2 regions of the Streptomyces sp. NPDC001532 genome follow, and region 2 is predicted to be linked to the other one. Evidence: riboswitches for the same ligand, from Rfam matches in the RefSeq annotation. Region 2 holds a riboswitch; the other holds the start of a gene.

Region 1 (12,032 bases), on a different contig from region 2:
TGGCCGAAGTGGACGGGCAAGATGCTCGACGAGCGTCTCGGCAAGATCACCTTCTGGACGCTGTTCGTGGGCTTCCACGGCACCTTCCTGGTCCAGCACTGGCTGGGTGCCGAGGGCATGCCGCGTCGTTACGCCGACTACCTGGCGGCCGACGGGTTCACCGCCCTGAACACGGTCTCGACGATCAGCTCGTTCGTCCTCGGTCTGTCGATCCTGCCGTTCCTCTACAACGTGTGGAAGACGGCGAAGTACGGCAAGCCGGTCGGCGTCGACGACCCGTGGGGCTACGGCCGCTCCCTGGAGTGGGCGACCTCCTGCCCGCCGCCGCGGCACAACTTCCTCACCCTGCCGCGGATCCGCAGCGAATCCCCGGCGTTCGACCTGCACCACCCCGACATCGCGGCCCTGGAGCAGCTGGGTCACACCGGGCAGAGCGCGCTCGCGGGCAGCAAGGAGGCCGGCAAGTGAAGATCCAGGGCAAGATGTTCATGTGGCTGAGCGTCTTCGTCCTCGTCATGGCGATCGTCTATGGCGTGTGGTCGAAGGAGCCGGCCGGCACCACGGCCCTCTTCCTGGCCTTCGGCCTGTGCATCATGATCGGCTTCTACCTGGGCTTCACCGCCCGGCGGGTCGACGCGGGTGCGCAGGACAACCTGGACGCCGATGTCGCCGACGACGCGGGCGAGCTGGGCTTCTTCAGCCCGCACAGCTGGCAGCCGCTGGCCCTGGGCATCGGTGGCGCCCTGGCCTTCCTCGGTGTCGCGGTCGGCTGGTGGCTGCTGTACTTCGCCGCCCCCGTGATCCTGATCGGTATCTGGGGCTGGGTCTTCGAGTACTACCGCGGTGAGAGCCGCACGCAGTAGCGAGCACCGGCACGCACCGGACACCGCAGAGCCCGGACACTCCGTCAGGAGCGTCCGGGCTCTGCGTTTGCAGCAACAAGGCTCACTCGACCGGGTTATCCCGCCGCGCCGTCGTTGACAGACCTTCTTAGCGTGAGCCCATGAGCCACACTCCGCGTACTCGCACCGTCGTCGCCTGCGCCCTGCTGGTGACGGCCATCGGCCCGGCCGTCACCGCCTGCAGCGGCGACTCCCACCCGCTGTCGGCCGCGCCGTACGACGCGGCGGACCAGATCGCCTTCAACGGCCCCACCGAGGACGGCAGGAAGGCCGACCCGGACAAGCCCCTGGAGATCACCGCCGAAGGCTCCGAGGGCCGCATCACGGACGTCACGGCCACGGACGCGAACGGCCGCCGGCTGGCCGGCGAACTCTCCGCCGACGGCGGCCGCTGGCACTCCACCTCCCCGCTCGCCGCCGACGCGCACTACACCGTCCGGGTCAGCACCGAGGACGAGGACGGCCGGCAGGGCCGCCGGGTCATCGCCTTCGACACCGGCCGGCCCTCCGCCCAGAAGCGGCTGAACGTCACCTTCGGCCCCGACGCGGGAGAGTACGGCGTCGGCCAGCCCATAACCGCCGAACTGAGCCACGCCGTCGAGGACGCCTCTCAGCGGGCGATCGTCGAACGAGCCCTCCAGGTGCGGTCAACACCCGCGGTGGAGGGCTCGTGGCATTGGGTCGACGAGAAGAAACTGCACTACCGGCCCAAGGAGTACTGGCCGGCGCACGCCACCGTCCAGGTCCGCAGCAACCTGGAGGGCATCAAGGTCAGCGACCGGCTGTGGGGCGGCACCGCCAAGCCCTTGAAGATCACCACGGGTGACCAGGTCGTCGCCGTCACGGACGCCTCCTCGCACTACATGACCGTCTACAAGAACGGCGAGGAGATCAATTCCATCCCGGTCACCACCGGCAAACCCGGTTTCGAGACCCGCAACGGCGTCAAGGTGGTGCTCGGCAAGGAGTACTTCGTGCAGATGCGCAGCACCAGCATCGGCATAGCCGCCGGCTCCTCCGAGTCGTACGACCTGCCGGTGTACTACGCCACCCGGGTCACCTGGAGCGGCGAGTACGTCCACGCCGCACCCTGGTCGGTCGGCTCGCACGGCGCCGCCAACGTCAGCCACGGCTGCACCGGCATGAGCACCGGCAACGCCGCCTGGTTCTACGAGAACGTCCGCGCGGGCGACGTCGTCAAGGTCGTCAACTCCGAGGGCCACACCATGGAGACCTTCGGCAACGGTTTCGGCGACTGGAACCTCAGCTGGGAGAAGTGGCGCACCGGCAGCGCGCTGACCGGCGGCGGCCCCCAGACCCCCAACCCGGTGGAACAGGCCCGTCTGACGCCTCAGAGCGCCTGAGGGCGCCCCTCGGGGCCACCGGCGGCCCCGGCACGCGGACAGCGCGCGGGCGGGCGGCCACGACGAAGCCGCGGCCGCCCGGTGCCTTCGGCCTCAGGCGCTCTGCAGGTGCTTCCGCCGCAGCAGAGCCGCCAGCGACGCCGCGAACTCCACAGGGTCCACCGGCAGGGTCACCGCAGCCTCGGCCCGGCTCCAGGTCGCCAGCCAGGCGTCCTGCGGGCGCCCGATCAGCAGCAGCACCGGCGGGCAGGAGAACACCTCGTCCTTGATCTGCCGGCACAGGCCCATGCCGCCCATCGGCACGGCCTCGCCGTCCAGCACACAGACGTCGATGCCGCCCTTGTCCAGCTCCGACAGGACCGCCTGAGGTGTCGCGCACTCGACGAACTCCACCACCGGGACGTCCGGAGCCGGCCGTCGGCCGGTGGCGAGCCGCACCTGCTCGCGGGTGTTGGAGTCGTCGCTGTAGACCAGCACGGTGGCGGTCGGCTGCATTGTTCCTCCGTGACTTCGGCGTCGTACGGAAAGGCCCGTGGGGCCGGATGCTACTCCTCTGAACACCACGTCAACACCGGTATGGCGGACGGCAACACTCCGAACGGCACCCCCCGGAGTGAGGGCGGGATAAGCGACCGACATAATGTCGGTCGTGGCGACAGCAACGACAGTAGATACCGGGCACGCGCACCCGTCGGTCAACCGGCCGAACCTCGTCAGCGTCGGAACCATCATCTGGCTGAGTTCCGAGCTGATGTTCTTCGCGGCCCTCTTCGCGATGTACTTCACCCTGCGATCGGTGACAGGACCCGAGTTCTGGAGTGAGAAGGCGGACGCCTTGAACTTCCCGTTCTCGGCGACGAACACCACGATCCTGGTGCTCTCCTCCCTCACCTGCCAGCTCGGCGTCTTCGCCGCCGAGCGCGGTGATGTGAAGAAGCTCCGGATGTGGTTCATCGTGACCTTCATCATGGGTGCCATCTTCATCGGCGGACAGGTGTACGAGTACACCGAGCTGGTCAAGCACGAGGGCCTCTCGCTCTCGTCCGACCCCTACGGCTCGGTCTTCTACCTGACCACCGGCTTCCACGGACTGCACGTGACGGGCGGCCTCATCGCCTTCCTGCTGGTCCTCGGCCGCACCTACGCGGCCCGGAGGTTCACCCACGAGCAGGCGACCGCCGCCATCGTCGTGTCCTACTACTGGCACTTCGTCGATGTCGTCTGGATCGGCCTCTTCGCCACGATCTACATGATCAAGTAGCCGGACCCGATCCCACGCGCGTTCCCGAAACGCACATCCCAGAAGCATCGACGCAGAAGATCCTGACACCGGGGTAATCCGTGAAAAAGCTCTCCGCACGACGACGCCATCCGCTGGCGGCGGTCGTCGTCCTACTCCTCGCGCTGGCGGCTACCGGGGGGCTGTACGCCGCGTTCGCACCCGCGGGCAAGGCACAGGCCGACGAAACCGCCCAGTCCCTCGCCATCGACGAGGGCAAGAAGCTCTACGCCGTCGGCTGCGCCAGCTGCCACGGCACCGGCGGTCAGGGCACCTCCGACGGTCCGAGCCTGGTCGGCGTGGGTGCGGCGGCCGTCGACTTCCAGGTCGCCACCGGCCGTATGCCGGCCGCGACCTCCCAGGGCGCCCAGGCGCCGCGGAAGCCGGTCGTCTACTCCCAGGCCGAGATCGACCAGCTCGCGGCGTACATCTCCTCGCTGGGGGCCGGTCCGACCGTCCCGACGAAGGAGCAGTACGGCCCGGAGGGCGCGGACATCGGCGAGGGTGGCGAACTGTTCCGCACGAACTGCGCGCAGTGCCACAACTTCACCGGCAAGGGCGGCGCCCTGACCAAGGGCAAGTACGCGCCGACCCTGGAAGACGTGGACCCGAAGCACATCTACGAGGCCATGCAGACCGGCCCGCAGAACATGCCCTCCTTCCCCGACACGACGCTGTCCGAGCAGAACAAGAAGGACATCATCGCGTACCTGGAGGCGGTCAACAGCGACGAGACGGTGAACCTCGGCGGTACGGACCTCGGCGGCCTCGGGCCGGTCAGTGAGGGTCTGTTCGGCTGGATCGCCGGCCTCGGTGGCCTGATCGCCGTCGCTGTGTGGGTCGCCGCCCGGACCGCAAAGGCCAAGAAGTCATGAGTAGCCAAGACATTCCAGAAGAGAACCTGCCCGCCGCGCAGGACACCACCCACGGTGCGGTGGACGTCGCGGACGAGAAGAACCCGTTCGCCGACCCGGGCCTGCCGCCCCACGAGCACCGGATCCAGGACATCGACGAGCGGGCCGCCAAGCGGTCCGAGCGTACGGTCGCCCTGCTGTTCACGGTGTCGATGCTGGGCACCATCGGCTTCATCGCCTCCTTCGTGACGATCCCGGTCGACAAGTCCGTCTTCGTCTGGCCGCTCGGCCACGTCGGAGCGCTGAACCTGGCGCTCGGTCTGACGCTCGGCATCGCGCTGTTCTGCATCGGCGCCGGCGCGGTCCACTGGGGCCGCACGCTGATGTCGGACGAGGAGATGGTCGGCGAGCGTCACCCGATCGAGGCCCCCGCCGACGTCCGTGCCCAGGTGCACGCCGACTTCAAGCAGGGTGCCAAGGAGTCGCAGCTCGGCCGTCGCAAGCTGATCCGCAACACCATGTTCGGCGCGGTGGCCCTGGTGCCGCTGTCCGGTGTCGTGCTGCTGCGCGACCTCGGCCCGCTGCCCGAGGACAAGCTGCGTCACACCCTGTGGTCCAAGGGCAAGCTGCTGGTCAACATGAACACGAACGAGCCGCTGCGTCCCTCGGACGTCGCTGTCGGCTCGCTCACCTTCGCCATGCCCGAGGGCCTGGAGGAGCACGACCACGACTTCCAGAACGAGATCGCCAAGGCTGCCCTGATGGTCGTCCGGCTCGAGCCGTCCGACATCAAGGACAAGCAGGAGCTCGAGTGGTCGCACGAGGGCATCGTGGCCTACTCGAAGATCTGCACCCACGTCGGTTGCCCGATCTCCCTGTACGAGCAGCAGACGCACCACGTGCTCTGCCCCTGCCACCAGTCCACCTTCGACCTGTCCGACGGCGCCCGGGTCATCTTCGGCCCCGCCGGCCACGCCCTGCCGCAGCTGCGCATCGGCGTGAACGACGAGGGTTACCTCCAGGCGCTCGGCGACTTCGAGGAGCCCGTCGGTCCTGCATTCTGGGAGCGCGGATGAGCACTTCAGAGACCACCGAGTCCCGTTCGCGCGGGAAGGCGCCGGCCGGCGAACGCGTCGCCGACTGGGCCGACGGCCGGCTGGGGATCTACTCCCTGGCCAAGGCCAACATGCGCAAGATCTTCCCCGACCACTGGTCGTTCATGCTGGGTGAGGTCTGCCTCTACAGCTTCCTGATCATCATCCTCACGGGTGTGTATCTGACGCTGTTCTTCCACCCGTCGATGAACGAGGTGGAGTACCACGGCAGCTACGTCCCGCTCCAGGGCCAGCTGATGTCGGAGGCGTTCGCCTCCACCCTGGACATCAGCTTCGACGTGCGCGGCGGTCTGCTCATCCGGCAGATCCACCACTGGGCGGCGATCATCTTCCTCGCCGGCATGTTCGTGCACATGATGCGCGTCTTCTTCACCGGCGCGTTCCGCAAGCCGCGTGAGATCAACTGGCTGTTCGGCTTCCTGCTGTTCGTCCTGGGCATGTTCACCGGCTTCACCGGCTACTCGCTCCCGGACGACCTGCTCTCCGGCACCGGTGTCCGCTTCACGCAGGGCGCGATCCTGTCCGTGCCGATCGTCGGCACGTACATCTCGATGTTCCTGTTCGGCGGGGAGTTCCCCGGCACCGACTTCGTGGCGCGGTTCTACTCGATCCACATCCTGCTGCTGCCGGGCATCATGCTCGGTCTCGTGGTGGCGCACCTGATCCTGGTCTTCTACCACAAGCACACGCAGTTCGCGGGCCCCGGCAAGACCAACAAGAACGTGGTCGGCATGCCGCTGCTGCCGGTCTACATGGCCAAGGCCGGAGGCTTCTTCTTCCTGGTCTTCGGTGTGATCGCGGCCATCGCGGGCATCGCCTCGGTGAACCCGATCTGGGTCCTCGGCCCGTACCGTCCGGACCAGGTGTCCACGGGCGCCCAGCCCGACTGGTACATGGGCTTCGCCGAGGGCCTGATCCGCGCCATGCCGGGCTGGGAGGTCAACTTCTGGGGCCACACGCTGGTCCTGGGCGTGTTCATCCCGCTGGTGCTCTTCGGCATCTTCCTCGCGGTGATCGCGCTCTACCCGTTCATCGAGTCGTGGATCACCGGCGACAAGCGCGAGCACCACATCCTGGACCGCCCGCGCAACGCCCCGACCCGTACGGCCTTCGGTGTCGCCTGGGTGACCGGCTACATGATCATGCTGATCGGCGGTGGCAACGACATCGTCGCCACGCACTTCCACCTGTCGATCAACGACGTGACGTGGTTCGTGCGGATCGGCTTCTTCGCCGGACCGGTCATCGCCTTCATCGTCACCAAGCGGATCTGCCTCGGCCTCCAGCGCCGGGACAAGGACAAGGTGCTGCACGGTCGCGAGACCGGCACCATCAAGCGCCTGCCGCACGGTGAGTTCATCGAGGTGCACGAGCCGCTCAGCCAGGAGGCCCTGTACACCCTCACGGCGCACGAGCAGTACCAGCCGGCCGAGATCGGCCCGACGGTCGACGAGAACGGCGTCGAGCGCAAGGTGAAGGGCTCCGAGAAGATGCGCGCCAAGCTCAGCAAGGCGTACTTCGGTGAGGACTCCCAGATCCCCAAGCCGACCGTCGAGGAGTACAAGGAGATCACGAGCGGCCACGGCCACCACTGATCGCTGCGTTCGCCACGCCACGCTGAAGGGCCCCCGTCCGGTGTTCGGACGGGGGCCCTTCGCCGTGCCCGTGGCTGGATAGGCTGGGCCCACAACGTGTTCTACGACGATCAGGAGCGGCTGATGAGCGCTGTGACCCCCGCTGGAGGCGACACCGCGGCGGGCCGTTCCTGGCCCGTGGTGCTGAACGGTCTGCTGGAGGGCCGGGACCAGAGCGCCGACGACACGGCCTGGGCGATGGACCGGATCATGCGCGGCGAGGCGACCGACGCGCAGATCGCCGGCTTCGCGGTGGCGCTGCGCGCCAAGGGCGAGACGGTGGCGGAGATCACCGGCCTGGTCCGCACGATGTACGCGCATGCCAACGTGATCGAGGTGCCCGGCGCCACCGTCGACATCGTCGGCACCGGCGGCGACGGCGCCAAGACGGTGAACATCTCCACCATGTCCTCCATCGTCGTGGCCGGCACCGGCGCCAAGGTCGTCAAGCACGGCAACCGGGCCGCCTCCTCGGCCTCCGGCGCCTCCGACGTGCTGGAGAAGCTGGGCGTCAATCTGGAGCTGACGCCGAAGCGGGTGGCCGAGGTCGCCGAGGAGGCCGGCATCACCTTCTGCTTCGCGGTGAAGTTCCACCCGGCACTGCGTCATGTGGCCGCTGCCCGCGGCCAGTTGGGCATCCGGACGACGTTCAACATCCTCGGTCCGCTGACCAACCCGGCGCGGGTGAAGGCGCAGGCGGTGGGAGTGGCGGACCCGCGGATGGCGCCGATCGTCGCGGGCGTGCTGGCCGAACGCGGCAACTCGGCGCTGGTGTTCCGCGGCGACGACGGGCTGGACGAGCTGACCACCACGGCCACCTCCCGGGTCTGGGTGGTGCGCCACGGCAAGGTCGCCGAGGAGTCCTTCGACCCGCGCGACGTCGGCATCGAGCTGGTCCCGGTGGAGGCGCTGCGCGGCGCCGACGCCGCCTACAACGCCGAGGTCGCCCGGCGCCTGCTGGACGGCGAGACCGGGCCGGTCAGGGACGCGGTGCTGCTCAACTCGGCGGCCGCGCTGGTCGCCCTGGACCCGACCGACGCCCCGCTGGCCGAGCAGATCCGCGCCGGGATGGCGAAGGCGGCCGAGTCCATCGACACGGGCGCGGCGAAGCGGGCCCTGGAGCGCTGGATCGCCGCGAGCCACGCCTAGGGGTCGTCTCGCCGATCATGCCGGGCTCCCGGCGTCTGGTGCCGCGCCTCGCCGCGTTGTCGTCGGTTGCCATGGCTCCGCCATGCCGCCCTCCTCCGCCTTGCGATGCACGGCACCGGACGCCGCTCGCTGGTCCGGCCTGATCGACGAGACACCCCCTAGGGGCGAACTCCCGGCTCCCCTCGAGTCGTCCCGCGATCCGGACACGGGTTGCGGGACGACGATCATTTCGCGTACGTTCCTGTACCAGGTCATGAGTGACAGTCATGAGGCCCCGGCCGACTGTCCGGCAACCCTCCGTCCGTGGCGGGGTGCCCCGGGTGAAGACCAGGCCGTGGGCAGCAAGGCACACGGCAAGCGCGGACCCCTCGCACCACCAGGGGTCCTGGTCGTCGAGGAGCCTTCCGTGAGCAAGCGAATGCGATAGGGCCGCAGAGCCCCGCCTCCGCATCCCCTTTCCTTTTCTCCGCGCTCGAGCGTGCCGCTCGCGCGGTGATCTCCGTATGCCTTCACGGGAGTTCCGTCATGTCTGTCTCCACCGCTGCCGCCGACCAGTCCGTTTGTGCCCCGCTGCCCGTTCTGGGACGAGATGTCACCGTCCCGCTGGTCACCGGCGGCGAGGTCGCCTACGCCGCGCTGGACTACGCCGCCAGCGCGCCGGCGCTCCAGCGGGTCTGGGACGACGTCGCCGCCTACGCGCCGTACTACGGCAGCGTGCACCGCGGAGCCGGCTACCTCTCCCAGCTGTCCACCGACCTCTTCGAGAACGCCCGGAGGACCGTCGCCGAGTTCCTCGACTGCCGCGAGGCCGACCAGGTCGTCTTCACCCGGTCCACCACCGACTCGCTCAACCTGCTCGCCGCCGCGCTGCCCGCCGACTGCCGGGTCTTCGTCTTCGAGACCGAGCACCACGCCTCCCTGCTGCCCTGGAAGAACGCCGAGGTCACCTACCTCGACGCGCCGCGCACCCCGGCCGAGGCGGTGGCCACCCTGGAGCGCGCCCTCGCCGACCGCGAGCCCCACGGCCCGGCCCTGGTGTGCGTGACCGGCGCCTCCAACGTCACCGGCGAGCTGTGGCCGGTGCGGGAGCTGGCCGCGGCGGCGCACGCGCACGGCGCCCGGATCGTGCTGGACGCCGCTCAGCTCGCGCCCCACCACCCGGTGTCGGTGCGCGACCTGGACGTCGACTGGGTGGCCTTCTCCGGCCACAAGCTGTACGCCCCCTTCGGCTCCGGTGTCCTCGCGGGCCGTGCCGACTGGCTGCGCGAGGCCGAGCCGTACCTCGCGGGCGGCGGCGCCAGCCGCAAGGTCTCCCGGCGCGATGACGGCGGCGTGGACGTGGAGTGGCACGAGACCGCGGCCCGCCACGAGGCCGGCTCCCCGAACGTCATCGGCGCCTACTCGATCGCCTCCGCCTGCAAGGCCCTCACCGAGGCCGGCTTCGACTCCCTGGTCGCCCGCGAGCAGTACCTGGTCGAGAAGGTCCGCACCGGCCTCGCCGAGGTGCCCGAGGTGCGCGTGCTCTCCCTGTTCGGCGACGACGCCCCGCGCGTCGGGGTGATCTCCTTCGTCGTCGAGGGCTGGAACAGCTCCCACTTCGCCGCCGCGCTCTCCGCGGAGTACGGCATCGGGGTGCGCGACGGCCTGTTCTGCGCCCACCCGCTGGTGCGCACCCTGCTGGGCAGCGACCCGCAGACGCAGGGCGAGTGCGGCGCCCCCGAGGCCGCGCCCGGCGAGAAGTCCCTGAACGCCATCCGGGTCAGCTTCGGCGCGGGCACCCCGGACGAGCACGTGGAGCGGTTCCTGGGCGCGGTGCGCGAACTGGTGCGGGACGGCGCCCGCTGGAGCTACCGCACCGAGGAGGGGCGCTGCGTGCCGGACACCTCCGCGTGAGCCGCCGGCCGGGCGCGCCCAGCGGGATCAGCCGCGGGGCGCGCCCGGCCGCGTCCCGGAGCGGGCGGGATCCCGGTCGGTGCCGGGGCGCCCGCTCAGTTGTCCAGGCCGATGGAGAACGCCGCCTCCAGGTCGTGCTGGGAGTAGGTGCGGAACGCCACGTGGGTGTCGGTGCCCTCGACGCCGGGGATCTTGCTGATGCGGCCCGGGATGACCTCCGCCAGTTCCTCGTGCTCCTTGACCCGGACCATCGCGATCAGGTCGTAGGTGCCGGTCACGGAGAAGACCTCGCTGACGTTCTCCAGCGCGGCGATCGACTCGGCGATCTCGGGGATCCGGTCCACGCTGGTCTTGATCAGGACGATCGCGGTGATCACGGCTGGTTCTCTCCCTCGGGTGCCGGAGCTGGGGCGGCCCTCACTCTAGCCGCAGGTCCGAACCGGGCCCACGCGTAGAGCAGGCCCAGCGCGAAGCCCACCAGGTGCGCCAGGTAGGCCACGCCGGGCCCCTCGGTGGCCCGGCCCGCCGCCAGCCACTGCAGGGCCGCCCAGAAGGGCAGCACGAGCCAGGCGGGGAACCGCAGCGGCAGGAAGAGCAGGAACGGCAGAAGACTGGTGACGCGCGCCCGGGGGAAGAGGAAGAGGAACGCGCCGAGGACCGCCGAGATCGCCCCGGAGGCCCCCACCAGCGACTGCGGGGAGTCGGAGTTGGCGGCCGCGTACCCCAGCAGGGCGAGGTAGCCGCAGCCCAGGTAGAAGAGGATGAACTGCACTCGGCCCATCCGCTCCTCGGTCATCACCCCGAAGACGTAGAGGAAAAGCATGTTGCCGAGCAGGTGCACCCAGCTGCCGTGCACGAACAGCGCCGTGACCGGGGTCAGGGCGGCTCGGGGGGACCCTTCGAACAGTTCTGCGGGCACCACTCCCCAGCGCCGGAAATAGGCCCGCTGCGCGGCGAGCAGTTCGTCGCCGGTGCCGTACGCCGGACTGAGACCCGAGGCGGGGCCGATCAGGAAGACCAGGCAGCACAGGGCGATCAGTGCGTAGGTCACCGGCGCCGACGACCGGCGGCGGGTGCGGCCCGTCGGCGGGATCCAGTTGCTGATCATGAATACAGAGCATGACGTAACCGGACGCAACCGCACAGACCGCCTCGCCGCCGTGGACACCCGGGCGCCCGGTACCCGGCAGGCCGTAGGGTTACGAGCCACACGCCGCGGGAAGACCGGCGTGTCACGGACACTAGAAGGAAAGCGAACAGGTCACGATGACGGTTCCCCTGCCGACCGCCACGACGCGGTGGCGCTGCACCCTCTGCGGCAATCTCACCCGCTTCGACGTGACGCGCTCGTCGAAGGTAGTCGAGTACGTCCACCTCGATCTGGCCGGTGAGCCGAAGGTCGAGGAGCGCGAGGTGGTCAGTGAGACCATCGAGTCGGTGCGCTGCCGCTGGTGCAACGCGGTGGACCAGGTGGAACTCGTGGACAGGCCGGGCGCCGGCTCCTGACGATGGAGGCGGGGCCCGCAGACGCGATCCCCTCGCGGGGGTCCCGTAGAGGCATTGGGGTGTGACGGATGGTGGAGACACAAGGCGGGGGGCCGGGCGACGGCGCCGCTGAGGTGCTCGACCGTCCGCTGCCCGAAGGGGTGCGCCGCCGGGTCGTGCAGATCGTCTCGGACGGCTTCGGCGGACTGACCGTCGCGGAACTGCCCGCCCAGCTGCGGCAGTACGCGCGGTTCGCTCCGAACCGCCGGGCCAAGTTCGCGGGCAACGCGATGGCCGCGGCGCTGGAGACCGATCCGCTGTTCCGGCAGCGCATCGGCGAGAAGCTGAGAGAGGCCC
Region 2 (12,032 bases):
TCACCCTGCGGCTGGTCGCCGCCGACTACGGCGACAGCGCGGCCAACAGCTCGAAGAAGTACTGGGCGAACCTGGTCGAGGAGTACGAGGCCGACCACCCGGACGTGCGGATCGAGGTCAGCGTCTACTCCTGGAACGACGTCGACCGCAAGGTCAAGGAGATGGTCGAGGCCGGCGACGCCCCCGACATGGCGCAGATCGGCGCCTACGCCGACTACGCGGCCGACGGCCTGCTCTACCCGGCCGACGACCTGCTCTCGATCCCCGTGCAGGCCGACTTCGCCTCCCAGCTCGCCACCGCCGGCCAGATCGACGGAGTGCAGTACGGCATGCCGTTCGCCGCCTCCACCCGCCTGCTCTTCTACAACAAGACCCTCTTCCAGAAGGCCGGCCTCACCCCGCCCACCACCTGGGACGAGCTGGCCGCCGACGCCGCGGCGCTCAAGGCCGAGGGCGTGAAGTACCCCTACGCGCTGCCGCTCGGCCAGGAGGAGGCGCAGGCCGAGACCATGCAGTGGCTGCTCAGCGGAGGCGGCGGCTACACCGACAGCAGCGGCACCTACGGCATCGACTCCCCGGAGAACGTCGAGACCTTCACCTGGCTGCGCGACGAACTCGTCGGCAAGGACCTGACCGGTCCGGTCGCACCGGGCGAACTGAACCGCGCCGACGCCTTCGCCGCGTTCGCCGACGGACAGGTGGGCATGCTCAACGGCCACCCCTCGCTGATGAAGATGGCCGCGAAGAAGGGCGTGAAGTACGGCATGGTGCCGATGCCCGGCGTCGACGGCGAGACCAACGCGACCATGGGCGTCGCCGACTGGATGCTGGCCTTCCGGCAGAACGGGCACGACGAGCAGGTCGGCGAGTTCCTCGACTTCGTCTACAGGGAGCAGAACGTCCTCGACTTCTCCCGCGAGTACGACCTGCTGCCGGTCACCACGTCCGCCTCCGAGACCATGTCCGCCGCCGCCGAGGACAGCGAGCTCCAGCCCTTCCTGAAGGAACTCCCGCTCGCCGAGCTGTACCCGGTGGGCCGCACCTCTTGGGCCCAGGTCAGCGCCGAGGTGAAGAAGCGCATCGGCCAGGCCGTCGCACCCGGCGGCAGCCCGTCCGCCGTCCTCGGCAAGCTGGAGGCCACCGCGCTCACGGCGGAGAGCGCGGCGGCCTCGCAGTAGGCGCTGTCGGTGCCGGCGGCTAGCGTTTCCGGTATGGAGCGTCGATCGCTGGAACGTCGGGAGCGGGACATCCTCGCGCTGGAGCGCCGGGGTTTCGCGGGGCCCGGTGCGAAGGAGCGGGCGATCCGCGAGGAGCTGGGGCTGGCGCCGGTGCGCTACTACCAGCTGCTCAACGCCCTGCTCGACGACCCGAGAGCACTGGAGCACGACCCGGTGACGGTGAACCGGCTGCGCCGGGTGCGCCAGGCGCGGCGGGCCGAGCGGTGAGGTGGGAGGTTCGACGCGGGCCGGTGGGGATAGGTTCGCCGTATGGGCAGCCCTGACATCTCTGCGACGGACCTTCCCGAACCCGTGACCCCGCAGGGGCGCGACGGCCTGCGGTCCCTGCTCGCGCAACCCGGCCGAGCCGTGGTCGCGCTCGACTTCGACGGCACGCTCGCCCCGATCGTCGCCGACCCCGAGCAGGCCCGCGCGCACCCCGGCGCGGTGGCCGCGCTGACCGCGCTCGCGCCGAAGGTGGCCGCCGTCGCGGTGGTCACCGGACGCCCGGCCGAGGTCGCCGTACGCTACGGCGGCTTCGCGGGCGTGCCCGGCCTGGAGCGCCTGGTCGTCCTCGGCCACTACGGCGCCGAACGCTGGGACGCCGCCAGCGGCAGGATCACCGCCCCCGACCCGCACCCCGGCGTCGCCGTGGTCCGCGCCGCGCTGCCGCGGCTGCTGGAGGGGTTCGAGGGCGCCTGGATCGAGGACAAGGGGCACGCCGTCGCCGTGCACACCCGCCGCGCCGCCGACCCGCAGGCCGCCTTCGACGCGCTGCGCGCCCCGCTCGCCGACCTCGCCACCCGCAGCGGACTGATCGTCGAGCCCGGCCGTCTGGTCCTGGAGCTGCGCCCGCCGGGCATGGACAAGGGCGTGGCGCTGCGCACGTATCTGCGCGAGGTCGGCGCCGGCGCGGTCCTCTACGCCGGCGACGACCTCGGTGACCTGCCCGCCTACGCCGCCGTCGACATGCTGCGCGCCGACGGCGTGCCCGGTCTCCTCGTGTGCAGCGGCAGTGACGAGGTGACCGAGCTGCGCGAGCGCGCGGACCTGGTGGTGGACGGACCGCGGGGCGTGGTGGGACTGCTGACGGCGCTTGCGGCTCAGCTGGCCTGACCGGTCAGCGCGGTCAGCTGGTCCAGGAACCACTGGGCGGGCGGCAGCGCGGTGGCCGCGGCGGCGAGCCGCTTGGACCGCGCCGCCCGCTCCTCGGGCGGCAGGGTGAGCGCCCGGTGCAGGGCGTCCGCCGTGCCCACGATGTCGTACGGGTTCACGGTGATCGCGTCCTCGCCGAGCTCCTCGTACGCCCCGGCCTCCCTCGACAGCACCAGCGCGCAGCCCTGGTCGGAGACGACCGGCACCTCCTTCGCGACCAGGTTCATGCCGTCGCGGATGGGGTTGACCAGGGCCACGTCGGCCAGCCGGTAGGCGGCCAGGGAGCGCGCGAAGTCGTCCTTCACATGCAGCACGACCGGGGTCCAGCCCGGCGTCCCGTACTGCTCGTTGATCTCCGCCGCGAGCCGCTGCACCTCGGCCGTGTAGTCGCGGTAGACGGCGAGGTCCTGCCGGGAGGGGTAGGCGAAGGCGACGTGCACGACCCGCTCGTGCCACTCGGGGCGGTCGGCCAGCAGCTGCCGGTAGGCGAGCAGTCCGCGCACGATGTTCTTGGACAGCTCGGTGCGGTCGACCCGCACGACGGTCCGCCGGCCCTCGCCGATCTCCGCCCGCAGCGCGGTCATCCGTTCCTCGACGTCCGCCTCGTGGGAGCGCCGCCGCAGGAAGTCCGCGTCCGCGCCGAGCCCGTGCACCCCGATCCGGGTGCCGCCGAGGCCGCCGGCGAAGGCGTCGCAGCAGGCCTCGAACGCGTCCGCCCAGCGCCGGGTGAGGAAGCCGAGCCGGTCCGCGCCGAGCATGCCCCGCAGCACCGCCCGCGCGATGTCGTCGGGCAGCATCCGGAAGTACTCCGGGGGCGCCCACGGGGTGTGGGAGAAGTGGCCGATCCTGAGGTCGGGGCGGAGTTCGCGGAGCATGCCGGGGACCAGCACCAGGTGGTAGTCCTGCACGATCACGGCCGCGCCCTCGGCCGCCTCGGCCGCCAGCGCCTCGGCGAACGCCCGGTTGTACGTCTCGTACGACGCCCACTGCCGCCGGAACTCCGCGTCGAAGACCGGCTCCAGCGGCGTCTGGTACAGCATGTGGTGGACGAACCACAGCGCCGAGTTCGCGATCCCGTTGTACGCGTCCGCGTGGACGTCCGCCGGGATGTCCAGCATCCGCACGCCGTCCTCGCCGACCCCGCGGCGGACCGCCTCGCGGTCGCCGTCGCCGAGCGCGGAGCACACCCACAGCGCGTCCGCGTCCGGCCCGATCGCCGAGAGTCCCGACACCAGCCCGCCGCCGCCCCGCCGGGCGTGCAGCGAGCCGTCGTCGCGCACCTCGTAGGAGACCGGGCCACGGTTGGAGGCCACCAGTACCTGAGCAGCACCGAACGTTGAAGCCATGGTCCTCAACCTAGCCCGACCCCCAACCGCTCAAACGTACGGTTCGGCCGTATACAGGCGGCCTGGCGCGTCACGCCACCTTGCGTGCCGCGTACTCGGCGATCTCCACCATCGGCGGACGCTCCTCGGTGTCCACGGAGTACGTCCGCGGCTCGAAGCCGTCCTCCATCCGCTCGAACTGGGTCAGCGACGGCCGGATCAGATGGCCGCGGGCCAGCCGCAGCTGGGCGGTGCGGTAGATCGCCGCGGCCATCCGGCCGAGCGCCTGCCCGTCCTGGTGCCGATGCTTGCGCACCCCCACGTCGACCTGGGCGAGCGCGTCCAGGCCGACCAGGTGCAGGGAGTCCACCAGCATGCCCAGCTCCACGCCGTAGCCGACCGGGAAGGGCAGCTGCTCCAGGAGCGAGCGGCGGGCCGCGTACTCGCCGCCCAGCGGCTGCACGAACCCGGCCAGCTGCGGCCAGTGCATGTTCAGCAGCGGGCGGGCCATCAGTTCGGTGACCCGGCCGCCCTGCCCGGCGGCGCCGCCCAGCGGGCGGTCGTACATCGCCTTCACCAGGTCCACGTCGGGGTCGGTCAGCAGCGGGCCGACGATCCCGGAGACGAAGTCCGACGAGAACTCCTTGAGGTCCGCGTCGATGAAGCAGACGATGTCGCCGCGGGTCACGAGCAGCGAGCGCCACAGCACCTCGCCCTTGCCGGGCACGGCGGGCAGGTGCGGCAGTATCGCGTCGCGGTGGACGACCCGGGCGCCCGCGGCGGCGGCCACCTCGGAGGTGCGGTCGGTGGATCCCGAGTCGACGACGACGATCTCGTCGACGAGCGGGACCTGCTGCATGAGGTCGTGACGGATCACGGCGACGATGTCACCGACCGTCTCCTCCTCGTTGAGCGCGGGCAGCACGACACTCACGGTCTGGCCCGTGGCGCGTCTGGCGGCCAGGATCTTGTGCAGCGGTCGATCGGTCACGGACCAGGAGCGGGTGCTCAGCCAGCGCTCGACTTCTTCCAGCACAGTGCGCGGCTCCTCTGCGTTCTGTCGGCGAGTGGTGATCGGACTGTCGTGTGATCCATCTCGCGGTTCGGACGACTATCTCAACTGTCCTGGCCTTCGGTTACAGTCTTGAACAACGCTGGTGACCATCGCATGTCGGGGGCCGCTCGCGTTCCACAACCACATACAGCTCATCCAGAGGGGCAGAGGGACACGGCCCGATGAAGCCCCGGCAACCCTCCAGCCGGTCTCGTAGATCACCGCTGATCATCACGCGAGGCTCCCGGCTAGGGAAGGTGCCAAATCCGTCTCACGGCGAAGTGCGTCGTGAGGAAGATGAGGAGAAAGGGCCTCGCCTCACATGGCTGTGCAGACTGTTGCAAGCACCACGAATTCCACTTCCACGGTAGACCTCGGCCCGGCCTCGGCGCTCTCCTGCCGCGAGTGCGGCCACCGCGTCCCGCTCGGCCCGGTCTTCGCCTGCGAGGAGTGTTTCGGCCCGCTGGAGATCGCCTACGACTTCTCGGCCCACGACGCCGAGGAACTGCGTAAGCGCATCGAGGCGGGACCCGCGAACATCTGGCGGTACGCGCCGCTGCTGCCCGTCCCGGCGGACGTGGCCGACAAGCCGAACATCAACCCCGGCTGGACCAAGCTCGTCGAGGCCGACAACCTCGCCCGCGAGCTGGGCGTCGAGCCCGGCAAGCTGTTCGTGAAGGACGACTCCGGCAACCCGACGCACTCCTTCAAGGACCGCGTGGTCGCCCAGGCCCTGGAGGCCGCCCGCGCCTTCGGCTTCACCACCCTCTCCTGCTCCTCCACCGGCAACCTGGCCGGCGCCGTCGGCGCCGCCGCCGCCCGCGCCGGCTTCCGCTCCTGCGTGTTCATCCCGCACGACCTGGAGCAGGGCAAGGTCGTCATGGCTGCGGTCTACGGCGGCGAGCTGGTCGGCATCGAGGGCAACTACGACGATGTGAACCGCTTCTGCTCCGAGCTGATCGGCGACCCGGCCGGCGAGGGCTGGGGCTTCGTCAACGTCAACCTGCGGCCGTACTACGCCGAGGGCTCCAAGACGCTGGCGTACGAGATCTGCGAGCAGCTCGGCTGGAAGCTGCCCGACCAGCTCGTGGTGCCGATCGCCTCCGGCTCCCAGCTCACCAAGATCGACAAGGGCCTGCAGGAGCTGATCAAGCTCGGGCTCGTCGAGGACAAGCCGTACAAGATCTTCGGCGCCCAGGCCGAGGGCTGCTCCCCGGTGTCCACCGCCTTCAAGGCGGGCCACGACGTCGTCCGCCCGCAGAAGCCGGACACCATCGCCAAGTCGCTGGCCATCGGCAACCCGGCGGACGGGCCGTACGTGCTGGACATCGCGCGGCGCACCGGCGGCGCGGTGGAGGACGTCACCGACGAGCAGATCGTCGACGCCATCAAACTGCTGGCGCGCACGGAGGGCATCTTCGCGGAGACCGCCGGCGGTGTGACGGTGGGCGTGACGCGCAAGCTGATCGAGAGCGGTGCGCTGGACCCCTCGCTCACGACCGTCGTGCTCAACACCGGCGACGGGCTCAAGACCCTCGACGCGGTGGCCGGTACGGGGCTCACCGCGACGATCCGCCCGAACCTCGAGTCCTTCCGCGAGGCTGGTCTCGTCTAGCTCCGCCGCGCCCAGGCACGTCATCCCACCGGAGGTTTTCTCGTGAGCGTCACCGTCCGCATCCCCACCATCCTGCGCACCTACACCGGTGGCCGCGCCGAGGTCTCCGCCGAGGGCGCGAACCTCGCCGAGGTCATCTCGGACCTGGAGAAGAACCACACCGGCATCGCCGCGCGGGTGCTGGACGACCAGGGCAAGCTGCGCCGGTTCGTCAACGTGTACGTCAACGACGACGACGTCCGGTTCGAGCAGGGCCTGGAGACCGCCACGCCGGACGGCGCGGGCGTGTCGATCATCCCGGCCGTGGCCGGCGGGTGCTGACGTCACACACCGTTCTTCGGATTGCCCCCTCCGTGAGAGAAACGGAGGGGGCAATTCAGTGTGATTGAGCGCGGTACAGTTGGGGAACCCGGTCTGCTTTCCGCGATGTGACTGCGATGAGAAGCAGCCAAAATCAGCGGCCTTTTTGCGCCTTTCGCTCCTTTTGCCGGGCCCGAATTGCCCAGAGCTCGGGTGAATTCTCCGTAAATGCGCGATCGATGCTGCCCGGATTTCTCGTCCGATTGACCTGTTGCAGACGGCAGTTGGACAGATACATTCAGCCGCGGTCGACGCGTTCCGGCGCACGCCCCCAATGACTGGGGGGTGAGGTCTGACCCGGATCCGCGAAGTGCGGATCTGTGCAAGGGCCAGTAATAGGGGAGTTAGGCATGGCTCAGGGCACCGTCAAGTGGTTCAACGCGGAGAAGGGGTACGGCTTCATCGCGGTCGACGGTGGTGCGGACGTCTTCGTCCACTACAGCGCGATCCAGATGGACGGGTACCGCACCCTGGAAGAGGGCCAGCGGGTCGAGTTCGAGATCTCGCAGGGCCAGAAGGGCCCGCAGGCCGACATGGTTCGCGTCACCGCCTGAACAGTCAGTTCGTTTCGCCCGAAGGGCTCGCACCGCACGCCGGTGCGAGCCCTTCGGCGTGTCCCGGGCCGGCCCCCCGGCGGCTGTTCGCCCACCGCTGACTGGCCTCCGTACCCCGAGAGGCGCTTGCACTCGAAGGGGGCGAGTGCTAATCATTGCGTTAGCACTCTGAAGGTGAGAGTGACAACGAAGGACCGGGTCGGTGAGGCCGCAGGCCGTGTGGGGCAAGGAACCACGAGGCAGGCAGGCCGTCCGTCGCGGGCGCGGGCGCGGTCCGAAGGAATCACCCCCAGTCCTGGAGGGACCACTTCACATGGCCAAGATCATCGCGTTCGACGAGGAGGCGCGGCGCGGCCTCGAGCGCGGCATGAACCAGCTCGCGGACGCCGTGAAGGTGACGCTCGGCCCCAAGGGCCGCAACGTCGTCCTCGAGAAGAAGTGGGGCGCCCCCACGATCACCAACGATGGTGTCTCCATCGCCAAGGAGATCGAGCTCGAGGACCCGTACGAGAAGATCGGCGCCGAGCTGGTCAAGGAAGTCGCCAAGAAGACGGACGACGTCGCCGGTGACGGTACGACCACGGCCACCGTTCTCGCCCAGGCGCTCGTCCGCGAGGGTCTGCGCAACGTAGCCGCCGGCGCCAACCCGATGGCCCTCAAGCGCGGTATCGAGAAGGCCGTCGAGGCCGTCTCCGGTGCGCTGCTCGACCAGGCCAAGGAGGTCGAGACCAAGGAGCAGATCGCCTCCACGGCCTCCATCTCCGCCGCCGACACCCAGATCGGCGAGCTGATCGCCGAGGCCATGGACAAGGTCGGCAAGGAAGGCGTCATCACCGTCGAGGAGTCGCAGACCTTCGGTCTGGAGCTCGAGCTCACCGAGGGCATGCGCTTCGACAAGGGCTACATCTCCGCCTACTTCGCCACCGACATGGAGCGCATGGAGGCGGTGCTCGAGGACCCGTACATCCTCATCGCCAACTCCAAGATCTCCAACGTCAAGGACCTGCTCCCGCTCCTGGAGAAGGTCATGCAGTCGGGCAAGCCGCTGCTGATCATCGCCGAGGACGTCGAGGGCGAGGCCCTGTCGACCCTGGTCGTCAACAAGATCCGCGGCACCTTCAAGTCCGTCGCCGTCAAGGCCCCGGGCTTCGGTGACCGCCGCAAGGCCATGCTCGGCGACATCGCCATCCTCACGGGCGGCGAGGTCATCTCCGAGGAGGTCGGCCTCAAGCTGGAGAACGCGACCCTGGACCTCCTGGGCCGCGCCCGCAAGGTCGTCATCACCAAGGACGAGACCACCATCGTCGACGGCGCCGGCTCCGCCGACCAGGTCGCGGGCCGCGTGAACCAGATCCGCGCCGAGATCGAGAACAGCGACTCGGACTACGACCGCGAGAAGCTCCAGGAGCGTCTGGCGAAGCTGGCCGGCGGCGTGGCCGTCATCAAGGCCGGTGCCGCCACCGAGGTCGAGCTCAAGGAGCGCAAGCACCGCATCGAGGACGCCGTCCGCAACGCGAAGGCGGCCGTCGAGGAGGGCATCGTCGCCGGTGGTGGCGTGGCCCTGCTCCAGGCCTCCCAGGTCTTCGAGAAGCTGGAGCTCGAGGGCGACGAGGCCACCGGTGCCGCCGCTGTGAAGCTGGCCCTGGAGGCCCCGCTGAAGCAGATCGCCGTCAACGCCGGCCTCGAGGGCGGTGTCGTGGTGGAGAAGGTGCGCAACCTGACCCCGGGCCACGGCCTGAACGCCGCGACCGGCGAGTACGTCGACCTGGTCAAGGAAGGCATCATCGACCCGGCCAAGGTGACGCGCTCCGCGCTCCAGAACGCCGCGTCGATCGCCGCGCTGTTCCTCACCACCGAGGCCGTCATCGCCGACAAGCCGGAGAAGGCCGCCGCGCCGGCCGGCGGCGGCATGCCGGGCGGTGACATGGACTTCTGATCCCTCCCGGATCGGACCCGTCCTACGCCGAGGGCGGCACCCCCAGTTCGCTGGGGGTGCCGCCCTCGGGCGTTTCTCACGCGCCGAGGCGCAGCGAGGTGAAGCGCGGCCACGCCGTTTCCACGTCCCCGGACTCGTTGCGGACGGCGAGGGCGATGCCGCCGCTGGTGCGGGCCGGTTCGGGCCGCTGTGCGGCGCGTACCGTCAGCGTGGTGCCGTCGACGGTGATCAGGACGGACCGCGGGGACACCTCGATCAGGATCCGGTGCCCGGCGGCCGGGTCCAGCGCGCGGACGGTGACGCGGGGTGTCCGGCCCGCCGGGCGCTCGGTCACCCGCAGCCCGGCCGCGGAGACCGTCACCACGCACGGGTGCAGGCTGCCGTGCCCGACCTCGACCGACACACCGGTGCGCGGTCCGCTCAGCCGGCCGGCGGTCGCCTCCACCCGGTAGGTGGTCCAGTCGGCGGTGGCCATGGGCAGATGGACGGCCGACACATATGTGCCCCGCGCCGGGCCGCGGCCGGTCAGCGCGGTCAGGCCGGTTCCCGGCGGGGCGTCGCGCAGCCGCCACTGCCCCGGGTGGCGCAGCGGCTCGGGCACCTCGGCGGGCGAGCGCGAGGTCCAGGCCCGCACCTGCTCCAGCAGCGCGGCGGTGGTGGTCCCCCGCATCACCTCCAGACGCTGCACCAGCCCGGCGGACGCGGCGCGCGGGCCCGCGGGCAGCGGGCGCGAGGAGGTGTTGGTGAGCGTCGCGGCGAACCGTTCCCGCAGCAGTCCCTCCAGGATCGAGGTGGTGCGGCCGGTGAGGTTCGTCGGCGCGGACGCCTCCGAGAACGGATAGGCGAACAGCACGGGGGCGGGCAGGCCGTGGACGGCGAAGGACCGCACGTTCCGGTCGAGGTCGTCGGTGACCCGCGCGCGGTATTCCGCCTCCGTCTCCAGGCGTTCGCGCTCGGGCAGCCACAGCCGGTTGGCGAGCACCGCGCCCTGGCGGCCGCCGGCCTCGACGGGTGCCCTGGAGTGACCGAGGTGGCTGTGCGCCTGGAAGTCCCAGCGCCCGGAGCCGGACATCCGGTCGATCTCGGCCCAGGACAGGTAGTACGGGCGGTGGGTGCCCACCCTGCCGGTGATCAGGTAGGCCGAGGCGCGCATGTGGTGCTTGGCGAGGATCCGGTCGGCGTACGCCCACAGGCCGCGGGTGCCGTCGTCGAAGGTGAGGTAGACGCTGCGCGGGGCCGGGGGCCGTCCGGTGGCCAGGTAGCGGGTGAACTCCTCGGCGGACAGGCTGCGGTAGCCCGCGGCGGCCAGCGCGGCCAGCTGCTCGTCCAGCTGTTCGGGGGTGAGGGTGTAGGAGCCGGCCGCTTCCGGGTGGATGTCGTGGTAGGCGAGGACGACCGGCGCGCTCGCGTGGCGGGCGGCGGTGGCCGGGGGCCGGGCGTCCGCGCGGGAGCCGGGGGCGGGCGCCTGGGCGGAGACCGCGCGCCGCTCGGTCTCGTACTGCCACGCGGCGGCGAACGGGGTGGCCGCCACGGCGGCGGCGAGCGCGAGGAGGAGGCCGCGCACCAGCCACCGGCGCGGCGATCCGGGCCGGTCGGTGCGCGGCGGGGCCGCCTCCGGGGCCGTCATCGGGAGCCGCCGCGGGTGAGGACGACCCAGTAGAGGGCCGCGACGGCGAGCGCGGAGAGCAGGGAGGCCGCCGTCCGGGCGGCCCGGCGCAGGGTGCGCCGGGCCCGCTCCGGGAGGGGCCAGGGACGGTGATGTGTCGTCAGGGTCATGCGGGGGTCCTCGTCCAGATCGCGCGGCGCAGGGTCAGGGCGGCGTACGGCAGCAGCCAGGCCAGGACGCAGCAGGAGAGCAGGCTCATCAGCGGGCGGTAGCGCCAGCGGCGGTCGCCCGGGTTGTCGAGGCGGTAGGCGAGACCCCACAGGGATCCCTTGAGCAGCACACCGCACAGGTAGAGCACGGTGAGTCCGGCCGCGAGGTGCAGCGGCGCCCACACCAGGTGCCAGAACACCAGGGCCGGGGCGGCCAGCACCCACAGGGCGTGCCCGTAGTAGAGGAGGGCGGGCACCGGGCCGCGCCGCCACATGAAGCCGCCGGTGAAGAACAGGTTGCGGATGAAGCTCTTCTTCCAGCGCACCTGCTGGTGCAGGAAGGGCCGCCAGCGGTCGGGCACGTTCGTCCACACCCGCGCGGAGCGGCTGTAGCCGACCAGCCAGCGCCGCTCCGGATGGTCGTGGCCGGCGACGAACGGCGAGTGGGCGTACCGGCGTTTGAGCGCCTTGCCGCGCCAGGCCTGGCCGAGGACGTAACCGGTGAGCTGGCGGTCGGTGGCGAATCGGAAGGGCGCGCCGGCGAACCGGTCGTCCGCCCAGGCGGGCAGATAGTTCCAGACGGCCTCGCGCCGGAAGGCGGCGAGCGGCCCCGAGACGCAGGCCACCGCGCCGAACGCGGACTCGGCCGCCTTGGCGATGCGGAACTGTCCCTCGTACCAGACGTCCTGGATCCGGGTGAGCAGTCCGGTGTGCGCGTTGAGCGCCCGGCAGTGGCCACTGACCGCGCCCAGTTCGGGGTGGCGGACCATGGCCCGGACGCAGCGGCCGACCGCGTCCGGGGCGATGACGCAGTCGGAGTCGGTGAAGACCAGGATGTCGCCGTCGGCGAGCGCGCAGGCCCGTACGAGGGCCGCCTTCTTGCCGGCGTTGGTCTCCAGCCGCACGACGGTGATGCCGAGTTCGGCCGCCAGGGCGTCGAGGATCGCCCCCGTGCCGTCCCGTGAGCCGTCGTCGGCCACGACGATCTGGAGGTCGGGCCA

Evidence for each region. Region 2 has a riboswitch for S-adenosylmethionine ahead of thrC (threonine synthase). Riboswitches for the same ligand answer to the same signal wherever they lie in the genome.
Region 1: it holds a riboswitch for S-adenosylmethionine, as region 2 does, so the genes downstream of both, ABT232_RS25455 (aminotransferase class V-fold PLP-dependent enzyme) here and thrC (threonine synthase) in region 2, are expected to answer to the same signal.

The regions. Positions count from the first base shown of each region.
Region 1 covers NZ_JBEPAL010000030.1:52,484-64,515, reverse strand. Annotated here, with positions in the region: gene ctaD (aa3-type cytochrome oxidase subunit I) at 1-468, shown strand, start outside; gene ABT232_RS25495 (cytochrome c oxidase subunit 4) at 465-863, shown strand; gene ABT232_RS25490 (L,D-transpeptidase) at 1,004-2,266, shown strand; gene ABT232_RS25485 (response regulator) at 2,360-2,761, opposite strand; gene ctaE (aa3-type cytochrome oxidase subunit III) at 2,907-3,527, shown strand; gene qcrC (cytochrome bc1 complex diheme cytochrome c subunit) at 3,608-4,420, shown strand; gene qcrA (cytochrome bc1 complex Rieske iron-sulfur subunit) at 4,417-5,475, shown strand; gene qcrB (cytochrome bc1 complex cytochrome b subunit) at 5,472-7,109, shown strand; gene trpD (anthranilate phosphoribosyltransferase) at 7,233-8,297, shown strand; SAM riboswitch class IV at 8,547-8,663, shown strand; gene ABT232_RS25455 (aminotransferase class V-fold PLP-dependent enzyme) at 8,823-10,190, shown strand; gene ABT232_RS25450 (Lrp/AsnC family transcriptional regulator) at 10,286-10,567, opposite strand; gene ABT232_RS25445 (rhomboid family intramembrane serine protease) at 10,564-11,298, opposite strand; gene ABT232_RS25440 (hypothetical protein) at 11,457-11,696, shown strand; gene ABT232_RS25435 (NYN domain-containing protein) at 11,765-12,032, shown strand, end outside.
Region 2 covers NZ_JBEPAL010000028.1:99,533-111,564, forward strand. Annotated here, with positions in the region: gene ABT232_RS24590 (extracellular solute-binding protein) at 1-1,178, shown strand, start outside; gene ABT232_RS24595 (DUF3263 domain-containing protein) at 1,212-1,445, shown strand; gene otsB (trehalose-phosphatase) at 1,488-2,333, shown strand; gene ABT232_RS24605 (alpha,alpha-trehalose-phosphate synthase (UDP-forming)) at 2,321-3,718, opposite strand; gene ABT232_RS24610 (glucosyl-3-phosphoglycerate synthase) at 3,789-4,733, opposite strand; SAM riboswitch class I at 4,901-5,055, shown strand; gene thrC (threonine synthase) at 5,074-6,366, shown strand; gene ABT232_RS24620 (MoaD/ThiS family protein) at 6,409-6,687, shown strand; gene ABT232_RS24625 (cold-shock protein) at 7,077-7,280, shown strand; gene groL (chaperonin GroEL) at 7,594-9,216, shown strand; gene ABT232_RS24635 (polysaccharide deacetylase family protein) at 9,293-10,843, opposite strand; gene ABT232_RS24640 (hypothetical protein) at 10,840-10,992, opposite strand; gene ABT232_RS24645 (glycosyltransferase family 2 protein) at 10,989-12,032, opposite strand, start outside.